3 regions of the Acidaminobacter sp. QWL-03 genome follow, and region 2 is predicted to be linked to each of the others. Evidence: riboswitches for the same ligand, from Rfam matches in the RefSeq annotation. Region 2 holds a riboswitch; each other region holds the start of a gene.
The links. A riboswitch is a leader RNA that binds a small molecule or an ion and turns the genes downstream of it on or off. The one in region 2 is predicted to bind S-adenosylmethionine.
Positions count from the first base shown of each region.

Region 1: linked by a shared signal. The riboswitch ahead of metF (methylenetetrahydrofolate reductase [NAD(P)H]) and the one ahead of AC4PHM_RS07460 (homocysteine synthase) in region 2 are both predicted to bind S-adenosylmethionine.
Region 3: linked by a shared signal. The riboswitch ahead of metK (methionine adenosyltransferase) and the one ahead of AC4PHM_RS07460 (homocysteine synthase) in region 2 are both predicted to bind S-adenosylmethionine.

Region 1 is NZ_CM178752.1:1,373,189-1,377,883, reverse strand. It holds gene AC4PHM_RS06280 (homocysteine S-methyltransferase family protein) at 1-1,094, opposite strand, end outside; gene AC4PHM_RS06275 (hypothetical protein) at 1,196-1,867, opposite strand; gene metF (methylenetetrahydrofolate reductase [NAD(P)H]) at 1,869-2,768, opposite strand; SAM riboswitch class I at 2,895-2,994, opposite strand; T-box leader at 3,237-3,475, shown strand; gene ilvA (threonine ammonia-lyase) at 3,540-4,695, shown strand, end outside.
Region 2 is NZ_CM178752.1:1,630,075-1,634,769, reverse strand. It holds gene AC4PHM_RS07480 (amidase family protein) at 1-984, opposite strand, end outside; gene AC4PHM_RS07475 (flavin reductase family protein) at 1,179-1,835, shown strand; gene AC4PHM_RS07470 (permease) at 1,835-2,320, shown strand; gene AC4PHM_RS07465 (permease) at 2,332-2,922, shown strand; SAM riboswitch class I at 3,127-3,232, shown strand; gene AC4PHM_RS07460 (homocysteine synthase) at 3,315-4,607, shown strand.
Region 3 is NZ_CM178752.1:2,978,119-2,982,813, forward strand. It holds gene AC4PHM_RS13875 (phosphodiester glycosidase family protein) at 1-935, opposite strand, end outside; SAM riboswitch class I at 1,090-1,242, shown strand; gene metK (methionine adenosyltransferase) at 1,407-2,594, shown strand; gene AC4PHM_RS13885 (HlyC/CorC family transporter) at 2,700-3,956, shown strand; gene AC4PHM_RS13890 (MBL fold metallo-hydrolase) at 4,031-4,695, opposite strand, start outside.

The DNA.
Region 1 (4,695 bases), 260 kb from region 2:
TCCAGCACTTCAGCCCCGTGGTTGATCTGGTCGAAGGCTTCCTTGATAGCCGCGGAGGAGTTGCCGGCCAGAAACTGTGCTTTCAGACCCTTATTGCCGGATGGATTGATTTTCTCACCTACCAGTGTGAACTTGCCTGTCAAAGCCACCTTTTGCTGGGCGGAGCAGACATAATCCCCGCGTTCTACCACAGGCGCCGGGCGATAATTCCCACGCAGGCTGTTCAGGGCTTGAATAAATTCCGGCGTCGTGCCGCAGCAGCCGCCTATAATTTTGACGCCGCCCTCGACAAAGCGCTTGCCAAAGTCTGCGAAGGTCGCCGCGTCCACGGAAAATTCCGTGCGGCCGCTGACGGAAACCGGCAGGCCCGCATTGGCCTGAACCATCACCGGTACCTTGGCGAACGCCAGGATCCGCTGAATGATGGGCTCCAGCTCTTCTGGACCCAGGGAACAGTTGACGCCTATGGCATCAATGCCAAGAGCTTCCAGGGACAGGATCATGATTTCGGGATCCGTTCCGGTGAGCGTTCGGCCGTCATCCGCAAAAGTCATGGTTGCGAAAACCGGCAAGCTTGAATTTTCCTTGGCCGCCAGTACCGCAGCCCGGGTTTCCCCGAGGTCTGACATGGTCTCAATCAGGATGAGGTCCGCTCCGGCCGCCGCGCCGGCGACAATTTGTTCTTTAAAGTACTCATAAGCGCCGTCGAAGTCGAGGGCGCCAATAGGTTTCATCATTTTCCCAATCGGGCCAAGGTCAAGGGCAATCAGGGCTTGCCGCTCACCGCGGGCAGCCTTGGCGTTCTCCACCGCCGCCGTGATCACCTCTGCCACCGAATAGCCGCTGGTGGACAGCTTGTAGGCGTTGGCGCCAAAGGTGTTGGTCGTGATCACATCTGAACCGGCCTCCAGGTATTCCCGGTGGATTCGTTGGATCAGCGCCGGATCCACAATGTTCAACGCCTCGGGGAGGGTTCCGGGTTTCATGCCGTAGCGCTGGAGCATGGTGCCCATAGCGCCGTCAAAAATCATCAATCGGTCTGGGGCAAACAGCGCCGTGAATGCAGCAGATGAAGACTTATGTAGTTCGCTCAAAAAATCACATCCTCAGATTATTTTAATCGTAAAAAATGTTGTTTTATGTCGTTGATTCATTATACCCATTTCGAGCAGTCTATGGCAAAAAAGACGCCCGCTTAACGGCGGCGCGTACACGTCTCCTTCAGCGGGCAGAGGTCACAGCTTTCAAGGCCGCAGCGGTGAAGTTTGGCCGAGTCCGTCGTCTCATCTCCCTGAATCTTGGGCAGTACACCCAGGATCGCCACCACGCTTTTGCGCGGCGTCAGCAGGTAACTGTCGCTCAATGAGACGCCAATGCGCTTGTGGGCCACCAGGGCCTCCAGGATAGCCTTCTGAATGGTCAGGGACAAGTCGCCATAGCCGGGACTGTAGCGAAAAGTCAAATCACCTGCCCGGCTGCGGATTTCGGCTTCGCATTTGTCGCACCAGGCCTCTGTTAATGCGGAAGCACAGGCGTCCGCGATCAGGCCGGCAGTCGGGGACAGATGGCTCTTCAAAGTGATCAGGCGCTCCGCCTGGGGTCCCAGCGTGCAGGCCATGAGGTATACGGTGTCGCAGGGCGCCAGGAGCTTCGCGATGTCCTTTCCGAGAAGGGGCTCCGAGAGTCCATGGAGCCAGATGCCCTCGGTTGTCTTCTTTTCGACGGGGAAGGGGTTATAAATCCAGCGGCCAACCAGCTTTGCTTCGAGCTCCGATGAGAGCGCCTCGACTTCCGCGAGGGTCTGGGGATCGGCCTTTTTAATCTCGCGGATGCCCAGATACCGCAGGACTTCGTCGCGATTGATCACGCTATCCCTCTTTTCTGTTGCTGAGGGCCTTGCGGATGGAGCCAATGCTCTCCATGATGCGGCGGGTCGGCTCCGGTCGGTTCATGGTATAGAGATGGATGCCGTCGACGCTGCCGCTGGACATGAGATCGATGATCTGGTCGACCGCGTAAGCGATGCCGGCCTCCTGAAGGGCTTCCGGATTGTGTTCATATTTGTCGAGGATGCGCATGAACTTTGGCGGCAGGTTGCAGCCGGACAGCTCCTGGATCTTTTTGATCTGATGGATGTTGAGGACGGGAAGGATGCCTGCCAGGACCGGGGTCTTGATGCCGAGGAGCTCCATCTTCTCTCTGAACTGGTAGAAGAGCTCGTTGTCGAAGAAGAGCTGGGTGATCAGAAAGTCGAGGCCGGTCTTGGTTTTGAATTTGAGGTTTTTGAGGTCGTCTATTTTGTTTCGGGACTCAATGTGGCCCTCCGGATAACAGGCGCCGCCAATCGAGAAATTGTCAAACTTGTGGATGTCCTCAATGAGCTCATAAGCGTACCGGTATTCCGGTGTCCAGCTTTTGTCCTCAAGAAGCGTCTGCGGGATGTCGCCGCGCAGGGCCAGAATGTTTTCAACGCCGCTGGCGCGGATCTTTTCAAGGGTGTCGATCATGCTGGACCTGGAGGAGGTGACGCAGGTGAGGTGGGCAATAGATTCAATGCCATAGGTATTTTTGATTTTGGAGGCAATTTCAATGGTGTTGTCCTGGCTCGTCCCGCCGGCGCCGTAGGTGACGCTGATGAAGTCCGGGCGGAGATCTTTCAGGGCCTCAATAGTTTCATAGATCGTTTCGATAGGGTAATTGGCCTTAGGCGGAAAGATTTCAAAGGAAACAGTCGGCCGGGTGGCAATAAGCATGTCTCTGATTTTCATTGGGGTGACTTCCTTTCATTGGCTATAAATTTGCTGAATTAGGATCAGTGGCCGGGTGTTTCGAAAGTCTTTAAAGATTTCAGGCAAAAAACAAAGCTCTACCGAAGTAGAGCTACGCATGTCGTGATCTCATCTCCCGGTTAAACCGCTGGACTTAGCACCACGCCCTTTTGGGCAGGTTGCCGGACTTCGCAGGGCCAGTTCCCTCCGTCACTCTGGATAAGTGCCATCCCGGACGGATGGCGGCTATTGAATTGAACTAATTATAAAAAGGAAGCGGCCAGATGTCAAGGCGAAATTCAGAATTTTTAGTTCTATTTTCACGTCTTTTTAAAAGTACAATAAGTTTGTAAGGTAAAAGCCACTGAAAGCATTGACTATCAATGGTTACAAAATATAATAAATATTTTCTAAAACCCTTGAATTCGTCCGAAAGTTCTGATATTATACATAACAATATATCGATATTCATTTGCGACGACGGGAAACGGAAAACGCAAACGGTTGCCACAGAGAGTCGACATTTGGTGAGAGTCGACGCAAGTCCGCGCCTTTTCAAATCATCCCTGAGCAGAAACGCTGAACACCTTGTATTTTGAGGCATGTAAGTGTTTTCGGTTGGCCCCGTTATCCGCCCAGGCTTGATAGAGCCGAGTGAGTGGCATTCGTGCAAATAAGGTGGTACCGCGGAATATTCCGTCCTTTCATAGTGAGAGGGCGGTTTTTTTGTTGGGAGAAAAAGGAAAAGCGTCAGAATTGGAGGGCTTTCAAATGGCATTACACATGGTTAAAGACAAGGTAACTTATCACGATTTCGTGGACTTCAAAGCGGCGAAGGAAACTCTTAAGCCGGTGATCCGAGAAACCCCGCTTATTTTCAGCGAGGCATTCAGTGAAGAGTGCGGCAACCGCGTCTACATAAAACCGGAAAATTTGCAGGTCACAGGTGCGTTCAAGATCCGTGGCGCTTTTAATAAAATCAATAAATTAACGGACGATGAAAAGGCCCGTGGCGTGATCGCATCCTCGGCGGGAAACCATGCCCAAGGCGTCGCGCTGGCGAGTACGCGTCTTGGCGTTAAGGCAACCATAGTCATGCCGAAAACGACGCCAATCATCAAAGTGGAGGCTACGAGAAACTTTGGCGCTACTGTTGTTCTCGCGGGCGACTGCTATGATGAAGCTTATGAAGAAGCTATGCGGCTTCAAAAGGAGCAAAACAGCGTCTTCATCCATCCTTTTGACGACCTGGATGTGATTGAGGGTCAAGGGACCATCGGCGTGGAAATCCTTGAAGAGCTGGAGGATGTGGATGTGGTGCTGGTGCCTATTGGCGGCGGCGGACTGATTGCGGGCATTGCGCTGGCTATGAAGCAGCTGAAGCCTTCCGTAAAAATTGTAGGGGTCGAGCCTGAGGGTGCCATGGCTATGAAAGCATCTGTCAAGCAGGACGAGATCGTGTGCCTGACGCATGTGGACACCATTGCGGATGGCGTTGCCGTCAAGAAACCGGGAAAACTGACTTTCGACATCATCCGGGAATATGTCGACGAGATTGTCACTGTCAGCGACCGCGAAATCATGGAGTCCTTCCTGATGCTGCTTGAAAAGCACAAGCTGATCGCGGAGAACTCCGGGGCAGTCGCGCTGGCAGCCCTCAAGAAGCTTCACGTCTTCAACAAGAACGTCGTCAGCGTCGTCAGCGGCGGGAATATTGACGTGGTGACCATCTCCACGCTGATCAACAAGGGTCTCGTCTCACGAGGGCGGCTCTTCTGCTTCAGCGTCGAGCTCCCCGACAAGCCGGGCGAGCTGGTCAGAATCTCCGAAGTCTTGGCAAGACTCAATGCCAACGTCATAGGTCTCAACCACAACCAGTTCAAGAACACCGACCGCTTCATGAACGTGGAGCTGGAGGTCACATGCG
Region 2 (4,695 bases):
GTAGAGGTGAACGCTGGTTTCTGAAATGAGCCTGCCCGAATCCAGGGTGACGTCCAGTTCGACCAGGTGCGCGCCTTTTGCTTCCAAGACCTTTAAAGCTTCAGTCATGACGCGATTCACCGGCTTGTGCACTTCATCGCTTCCGAAAAAGCTTCTCAGGACACCTATAGTTTTACCTTGCAGCCCGTCAGACTTCAAAAAAGCAGTATAGGACGCCTCAACCGGACTATTGCCGCGGGACAGCGCCGTCAGCGGATCCAGGGGATCATAGCCTGCCAGGATATCCAAGGTCTTAACCGCGTCTTCCACCGTCCGCGTCATTGGCCCTGCCGTATCCTGTGTCAATGAATAGGGCACTATGCCGCTGCGGCTCACCAGCCCCAGTGTTGGTCTGAATCCCACCAGACAGCAGGCACTCGCTGGTGACCGAACAGAATTCACGGTATCTGTCCCAATGCCAATCACGCCAAAATCTGCGGCAATGCCCGCCCCGGTGCCGCCGCTGGATCCCCCAGGCGTTCGTGTCAGATCATAGGGATTCAGTGTCTGTCCCAGCACGGAGCTAACCGTTTCACCCCATACCGCGAACTCGTGCAGGTTCATTTTGGCGAGAATGACTGCCCCTGCCGCCTGCAGCTTTTTCACAATCCAGCCATCCTCATCCGGCGTCACCCCCAGAAGCGCTTTACAGCCAGCAGTTGTGGGCATAAAGCTGGTATCCACGTTGTCTTTCAGCAGCACCGGAATCCCATGGAGCGGCCCCGTCAGCCCATCCTTTTTAAAAGCCGCGTCCAGCGCCTTAGCCTGCTTCAGGACCAGCGGATTTACTTGAATGACCGCGTTGATCTTTGGCCCCTGCTGATCATAGCGCTCGACCCTATCAAGATACATGCGGACAAGGGCCTCACATGTCAGCCTGCCTGTTATCATAGCCTCATGTAGGCGTTCAATAGTCGCTTCCAAAAACTCCTTCTCCAAATTCAAACGCTCCGCCTCCCGGTTCAATGGTTTAAGATCATTATACACCCCTTGATTGTATATTAAACCGTTGCCGAGCGACAATCCGAGGTGGGACTTATGTCGCTTTTTTGAAATCACAATACAATTTGGCGTCAAAAATGGTATATTGTTATAATGTAACCAGTGGTTACGAAAGCTTTAATTTCAGGAGGCCCAAGATGCAAAAGGAAGTATTCAAAGGGAGCATCCTTTTTGGACCCGTTCCGGTGGCCCTTGTCACGACCATCGGCGAAAAAGGGGAACCTAATGTGTTTACGGTGGGGTGGATTGGTGTTGCTTGCACGAAGCCGCCCATGCTGTCTATAGCAATTCGAAAGGAGAGAGTGTCCCACGCCAATCTGATGCGTCATCCGGAATGTGTGGTCAATCTGCCAACACGGGAAATGGTGCAGTCGGTAGACTTTTGCGGTGTCAGAAGTGCATCTCAAGTCGACAAGATTGCGCATTGTAATTTTGAACTTGAACCTGGCATCGCGGTCAGTGTGCCCTCGATACGGTCATGTCCCATAGCCCTGGAGTGTGTGGTGCGCAGTGTGACACCGCTGGGGACCCATGACCTGTTTCTCGTCGAGATATTGAAAAACAAGGTGGATCCGGCACTGATCGATGAGGAAGGCAAGATTCATATGGAGAAAGGAAGTCCCATCACTTATCTGCACGGAACCTATTACGCGCTTGGGGGGAAGCCAATTGGCAGCTTTGGCTTTTCCGTTGCCAGGCGCAAGGCGGCCAAGGAGAAGGTCAGCCACCTGCTGAAGCCTTCCAAAAAGACATCCGGTGACAAGGCAAAATCAAAGAAAGGCAGGTCATTGTGATGCAAACCTGGATCTTATATTTGACCTCTTTTGGGCTGTTGGCATTTTCCTGGCAGAAAGACAAGAAAAAAACCAAAATGGCGCTCAAAAAAGCGCTGAAATCCTTCGAAAATATATTGCCTCAGATTTTGGGCGTCATCACCCTGGTCGGCATTATGCTGGCGCTTATAAATCCTGAGGTGATCAGCCGCTTGATCGGAGGAGACTCCGGTTGGATTGGCGTGACAGCGGCGGCACTGGTCGGCGGGATCACGCTGATCCCAGGCTTCATTGCCTTTCCTACAGCGGCTATGCTGCTGGAGCGCGGTGCCGGCTACATGCAGATTGCGGCTTTCATTTCATCCCTGATGATGGTCGGCGTAATGACATTTTCTATTGAGAGTAAGTATTTCAGCAGGAAAGCGGCATTAATCCGGAATGTGTCTGCCTTCGTTTTTTCTTTCCTGGTCGCCATTATCATTGGAAAGGTCATGGGTGAGTTTTAATGGAGGAGAAGATGAAGCAAAACACAAATCAAGGACCGGGTCAGGGCCCGGGAGGTCAGCCACCCCAAAAGGTGCCGCTGATCAAACGGTATGCCTTCTTCCTGGTGACCGCTGCACTTCTCATTGTGTTATACCTGGTCAGTCCCACCCAGGGCGAAACTGCGGCGCTAATGACAGGCAAAAGTCTGCTCGAAATGCTGACCATCATTCCGCCAATCTTTCTGCTGCTTGGACTATTGGACGTCTGGGTGCCGAGAGAACTGCTCATCCGCCATATGGGTCCCGGCTCGGGACTGCGCGGCGTGCTGCTGGCCATCCTGATTGGTTCTGCGGCTGCCGGACCGCTCTACGGCGCGTTTCCGGTCGCAGCGGTGCTCATGAAGAAGGGCGCGGGCTTTAAGAATGTCATGATTTTCATGGGTGCCTGGTCCACCACTAAAATTCCGATGGTCCTTTTCGAGATCACCTCACTGGGGAAAACTTTCGCGTTGACGCGGCTGATCGCAAGCCTGGCGGGTATTTTCATCATCACACTGGTGGTAGACCGCATGCTCACCCCAGAGGAAAAGGCAGGTATATACGCGAAGGCGGCGGAATTCTAGGAAAGGAAACTGGGTGTCAGACACCCGGTTTCACTCTTTTTGAATCCGGGTGTCTGACACCCAGTTTCCGCTGCCCTCCAGTTTCCGCCGTCAGATTCTGCGTACAATATAACCAAAATTCGAATTGGCAGAAAATTGTCGAAATTTCAGTTGACGTCCTAACTGCCAATATGCTAAGATTCAATTCAACCAAATATCGAGACACTCTTATCAAGAGCGGCGGAGGGACAGGCCCTGTGAAGCCCGGCAACCAGCAGTCATGCATGGTGCTAATTCCTGCAGCGAAAGGTTTTTCGCTGACAGATGAGTGAGGATCCGACCATGTGATTATCGACCTCTTTCATCAAAGGGGTCTTTTTATTTGGAAAAAATCATAAAAAGGAGTAATGAATATGACAGACACAGCTTACAGATTCGAAACCCTTCAGGTCCATGCAGGTCAGGAACCGGACCCGGTCACAGGCTCCAGAGCCGTGCCCATTTATCAAACCTCGTCCTATGTCTTCAGGGATGTGAACCACGCTGCAGATCTCTTTGCTTTGAAAGAATCTGGCAACATCTATACGCGCATCATGAACCCTACGACGGATGTCCTTGAAAAGCGCATCGCGGCCCTTGAGGGCGGCATTGGTGCGTTGGCGGTAGCCTCCGGTTCCGCGGCAGTCACCTATGCCATCATGAACATCGCGCAGGCGGGAGACGAGATTGTCTCGGCGGCGACCCTCTACGGCGGCACTTATAACCTTTTCAAGCTGACTTTCCCTAAATACGGCATCGTGACCCGCTTTGTGCAGCCGGACGACCCGGAGAACTTCAGAGCAGCTATCAACGAGAAAACGAAAGCGATTTATATTGAGTCCATCGGCAACCCGGGCATCAACCTCATCGACTTCAAAGCCGTGGCGGCCATTGCCCACGAGCACGGACTGCCGCTGATCGTGGACAATACCTTCGCGACCCCATACCTGTTCAGGCCTTTTGACCATGGGGCGGACATCATCATCCACTCGGCGACGAAGTTTATTGGCGGCCATGGGACGACCATCGGCGGACTGATCGTGGACTCGGGCAAGTTTGACTGGGCGGCTTCCGGGAAGTTCCCGGGCCTGACTGAGCCGGATCCGAGCTACAACGGCATTCGCTATGCGTCGGATGTCGGGCCTGCGGCGTATATCATCAAAGCCAGAGTTCAGCTCCTCAGGGACACCGGCGCCTGCATCAGCCCGTTCAACTCGTTCCTGCTGCTCCAAGGCCTTGAGACATTGTCGCTGCGCGTGGAGCGCCACGTCGAGAACGCCCAGAAGATTGCCAGATTCCTCGAAGCCCATCCGCTGGTCAGTTGGGTCAGCCATCCTGATCTGGAGAGCAATCCGTACCACGGCCTTGCGAAGACCTACTTCCCGCGCGGCTGCGGCTCCATCTTCACCTTTGCCATCAAGGGCGGCCTCGAAGCGGGTGTCAAGTTCATTGAAAGTCTAAAGTTGTTCTCGCTGCTTGCCAATGTGGCAGACGCAAAGTCCCTGATTATCCACCCGGCCAGCACGACGCATGCTCAGCTGGATCCGGACGCCCAGAAAGCGGCGGGTGTCACGCCGGATCTGTTCAGGATTTCGATTGGCATTGAAAACGCCCAGGATCTGATCGAGGATTTGGATCAGGCTCTGAAGGCGGCGCTGAACGCTTAAAGTGCTGCTGCCGATGGTCGCGAAGCCGAAATACCCGAGTTTCGAAACCATCGGCAGAAACGGCTTTTTCAAGTAAGACGCACAAAAC
Region 3 (4,695 bases), 1.3 Mb from region 2:
GTTCGGCCGTCAACCGTCAGCAGGATCAATTGTTGTTTGTCCTTTGTGATCCCGGCTGCCGTTCTTGGATGTTGACCGGCTATATTCAACGTGTAGGTGCTGACAGGCTTTCCGTCCTTTACCATGACGGAGCCGCCGCCTATGGTGAAGTCAATATTTTTCAGCGAGTCGCTGTAATCGATCTCCACGGTGTCGCCGACGCGGAAGTTGTCCCGCAGCTCCTTGATTTTAGTGCCTACAGCCGCGACAACAAAGGTGTTGTCAGTGAGCGGATAGGGGTTGCCATTTTCCTGGAAGCCTCTGACAACGCCATTTTCGACATACATTTCAAGAATCGCGACATTGGCTGTTTTACCGAAGGATTTTGCTGCCCATTTTGAATCGAAGACAATGGCGCGGTCGTAATTCAGATAAGGTTTGTTGATGTAATTCAATGACATTGTGTAACTGCCATTGGATAAGGTCATTTCATAGTTTGCCCAATGATCAATGAATGGAACACCGTAGTTAGTAATATTGAGTGAGGCAAATCTAGTGTCTCCATTTGGGGTCGTAATCAAAGCACCTTCGTCCACAATAGGGCCAAGGGTCGAGCTTGTCGCCGGATCAAAAAAGTCAGCGTTGACAGAGCCGATGAGATTGTCATAGGATTTTGAAATGTTTGATAAACTGGCCTTAGCTGACAAAAGGCTTGGATAGATGGGTTTGACCTTGAGATTTGGGTTTTTCAGATCAACTTTCAGGACGTTGACGTTGACCCAGCCTCCGTCCGTCAGGCGAAGCAGTTTTTCGTACTGCACACCATTTGTAATGGTTTCGGTTGTTTTATTCTGATAATAAAGCTGATAGTCAGCAAAAGCCGACGAGGTGATAAGTGACAGAGCAAGGGCGGCTGTAGCAAATTTTCGCCCAATGCGGATAAATTGTGGTTGCATAAAATCACCTTCCCAACCCAATTATACTAAATTTCCCGGAGTGGCCTATTACAGTGACCTTACGAAATGGTTACAAAGATAGGGGTTGAAAAAATAGGTTGCTATCCTATATCTCCTGTGCTATAATTTCAATGGTCAAAAACAAATAATTGAATCCTTATTGAGAGTGGTGGAGGGAATAGGCCCAATGAAACCCGGCAACCGGTACGAACGGTGAGAGGCCGCATTTTATATGCAGACCTTGAGTTTGTTCAGTAAAAAGGTGCTAAATCCTACAGTCGCTTTTTGGACGACTGAGAGATGAGGTGTGCTTAAGTAATCTGAAGTGCCTCTTCTTTTCTGAAGGGGCTTTTTTTATTTGCGCGGCACGGTTCTGGATTAGTTGTCGGAGCCGGGACCATCGGCAGGGTCTTTAAAGGGTCCTGCATGAGACACTAACACAAATTGATGAAATTCAGGAGGCATGAAAAAGTGAAAAAAAGACTCTTTACTTCTGAGAGTGTTACAGAGGGACATCCGGATAAGATCTGCGACCAGATTTCTGACGGCATTCTTGACGCCATTCTCGCCAATGACCCAAAAGCACGCGTCGCATGTGAAACTGCGGTAACAACAGGTCTCGTGCTCGTTATGGGCGAAATAACGACGAGCTGTTATGTTGACATTCCGAAGACAGTTCGGGACATAATCAAGGACATTGGTTATACACGCGCGAAATACGGTTTTGACGCGGATACTTGCGCGGTGATCACTTCTATTGACGAGCAGTCCGCGGACATAGCCATGGGCGTGGATGACGCGTTGGAACATCGCAGCGGCCAAATGACGGATGAGATCGAAGCGATTGGCGCAGGGGACCAGGGCCTGATGTTCGGTTACGCCTGCAACGAAACGCCAGAGCTGATGCCGCTGCCTATCTCGCTGGCGCATAAACTGGCGCGGCGTTTGACAGAGGTCCGTAAAAAAGGTGTTCTCGACTATCTCCGCCCGGATGGAAAAACCCAGGTGACAGTAGAGTATCATGGGGATACGCCGGTTCGAATTGATACGATTGTCATTTCGACGCAGCACAGCCCGGAGGTTACCAGAGAACAGATCGAGAAAGACCTGAAGCAGTATGTCATTGGTCATATAGTGCCTGAAGCGCTTTTGGATGAAGAAACCAAATACTACATCAATCCAACCGGACGCTTCGTCGTTGGGGGACCTCAGGGTGACTCCGGTCTGACTGGAAGAAAGATCATTGTCGACACCTATGGCGGCTATTCACGTCATGGCGGCGGCGCGTTCTCCGGCAAGGATCCTACAAAGGTGGACCGCTCCGCGACCTATGCTGCACGCTATGTTGCCAAGAACATTGTAGCGGCAGGCCTTGCGGACAAGTGTGAAATTGAGCTCGCTTATGCTATAGGCGTCGCAAGACCGGTCTCTGTACTGGTTGAGACCTTTGGAACCGGTAAAGTGTCTGAGGAGAGGATTCTTGAACTGGTCAACAAGCACTTTGACTTGCGTCCGGCGGCCATCATTCGGGACCTCGAGCTGAGACGTCCTATTTTCCGACAAGTTGCAGCCTATGGACACTTTGGCCGCACGGATCTCGATGTCCCTTGGGAGCGTACGGATAAAGCAGCCATTCTTAAAGAAGAGGCTTTCAAATAATTAAAGGTCACAGGGTCCTGAATCTCTTATGATTTAGGACTCTTTTTTTGAAAAATATCTAAATTATGCTATAATGCATTTTAGTAACTACATTAATTTTGGAGCGTGATTGATTTGGAACCAAGTGACTTATGGCAAAGTATTTTACTGATTTCGCTTTTAATGATGTCAGCATTTTTCTCAGCCTCAGAAACAGCGCTGATGTCACTCAGCAAAATCAGACTCAGACACATGGTGGAAGAAAATGTTAAGGGCGCTGAACGGGTATCCCGCCTTTTAAAATCTCCAAGCCGTCTGTTGGGTGCCATACTGGTCGGCAATAATATTGTTAATATAGCGGCCTCTGCGCTTGCAACATCTATAGCCATTGCAATGTTTGGTCCTGTTCAAGGCGTTGGTATTTCGACGGTTGCCATGACATTACTCGTACTGATCTTCGGTGAGATTACACCTAAATCTTATGCCTCTGAACATTCGGAGAAACTTGCGCTTAAAGTAGCCGCGCCAATCTCATTGATCATGGTGTTAATGACACCTGTGCTTTCAGCCGTCATGTTCATTACCGGACTTCTAATCCGTTTGTTGGGCGGAAGTCCTAACAAAGATCAGCCATTCATCACTGAGGAAGAGCTGAAGACTATGGTGACGGTCAGCCACGAGGAAGGTGTCCTCGAAGGCGATGAAAAGAAGATGATTTACAACGTATTTGAATTTGGAGACTCACAGGTTGGAGATGTCATGACACCTAGAACGGATATGGTCATGATTGAGAAAAATATGGAATTTCAGGAAATTGTGGATATTTTCAAGAGCGAAAGGTTTTCGAGAATTCCTGTATATGACGAGACGCCGGATAATATCATTGGTCTTTTAAATGTCAAGGATCTGATTTTTTATGAGCCGCTCCATAACACTTTCAATATTGAGGACTTTATAAGGGAACCTTATTTTACTTACGAATTCAAAATGACCAGCGAGCTTTTTTCGGAGATGAGATCGAAACGCGCTGCTATAGCTATAGTTTTGGATGAATACGGCGGGACTGCGGGCATGGTCACCCTTGAGGATCTTGTTGAAGAAATCGTGGGCGATATTCAAGACGAATATGATGACCACGAGGTTTCAATAGAAGTGATCCAGGAAGACGAGTATGTTGTGGACGGATCAACTAAGATTGATGTGGTCAATGAAATGCTGGGGCTTCGTATTGAAACCGAGGATTTTGACTCCATAGGCGGGTTTATCATTGGTGAATTCGGAAGATTGCCAGAAGTTGGTGAGCGAATTGAACACGGCAATGTTGAGTTTGTCGTTGAGAGTATCGAGAAAAACAGGATAGAGAAGCTCAGGATTTTGACCTGATTAATCAAATAATGCAATTGACATGAAATCGAAAGAGCGCAGCCTTATGTGATATGGCTGCGCTCTTTGACTGTTTAACTACCTACTTGCGTTGGTTTATATATCAACAGGTCTTCTTGGTTCATGATAATGACCTGACATGCTGGTGCGATAATGCCCATTTCAGCTTGAAAGTTTAATGGATCGCCGCCATGCTCAATAAATGTGCCATAATGGCATGGAATGGCGATTTTCGTTTTAAGATCACTTGCGAGACGTGCGCCCTCAGCAGCGTTTAAATTTCCGAAATTCCCGTTAATGGACAGAAATGAAAGATCTGGAGTGCTTTCAGCAAGCCAGGTTAATTTTTCGGGCCTGTAAGCTGTATCTCCTGAAAAATAAAGCACGGTTCCGTTGATCCTCATTAGTATTCCAACCGCGTCTGGCGATAATGTGCCATGATCTGCGAAGACTGCTTTAATTTTTGTGTTTTTAAAATCAATTTCTTTATCTAGACGTAAGGGTACTATACGGGCAGGCTCTAATCCGATTTCTAAAAGCTTCAAGCAGCAGGATTCGGGTCCCAGGAAGATGGCATTGCTTTGGTTGGCGACTATTGGAATGGCGTCATAGTCAAAATGATCAAAGTGCAAATGTGTCGTAATATATAAATCGGGCTTCAATTCTTCGGCGCTGACGGACTTTGGGGATTGTCTGACAAATCCTCTGATCCGTTCTCCGCAGTCAGAAAGATAAGGAT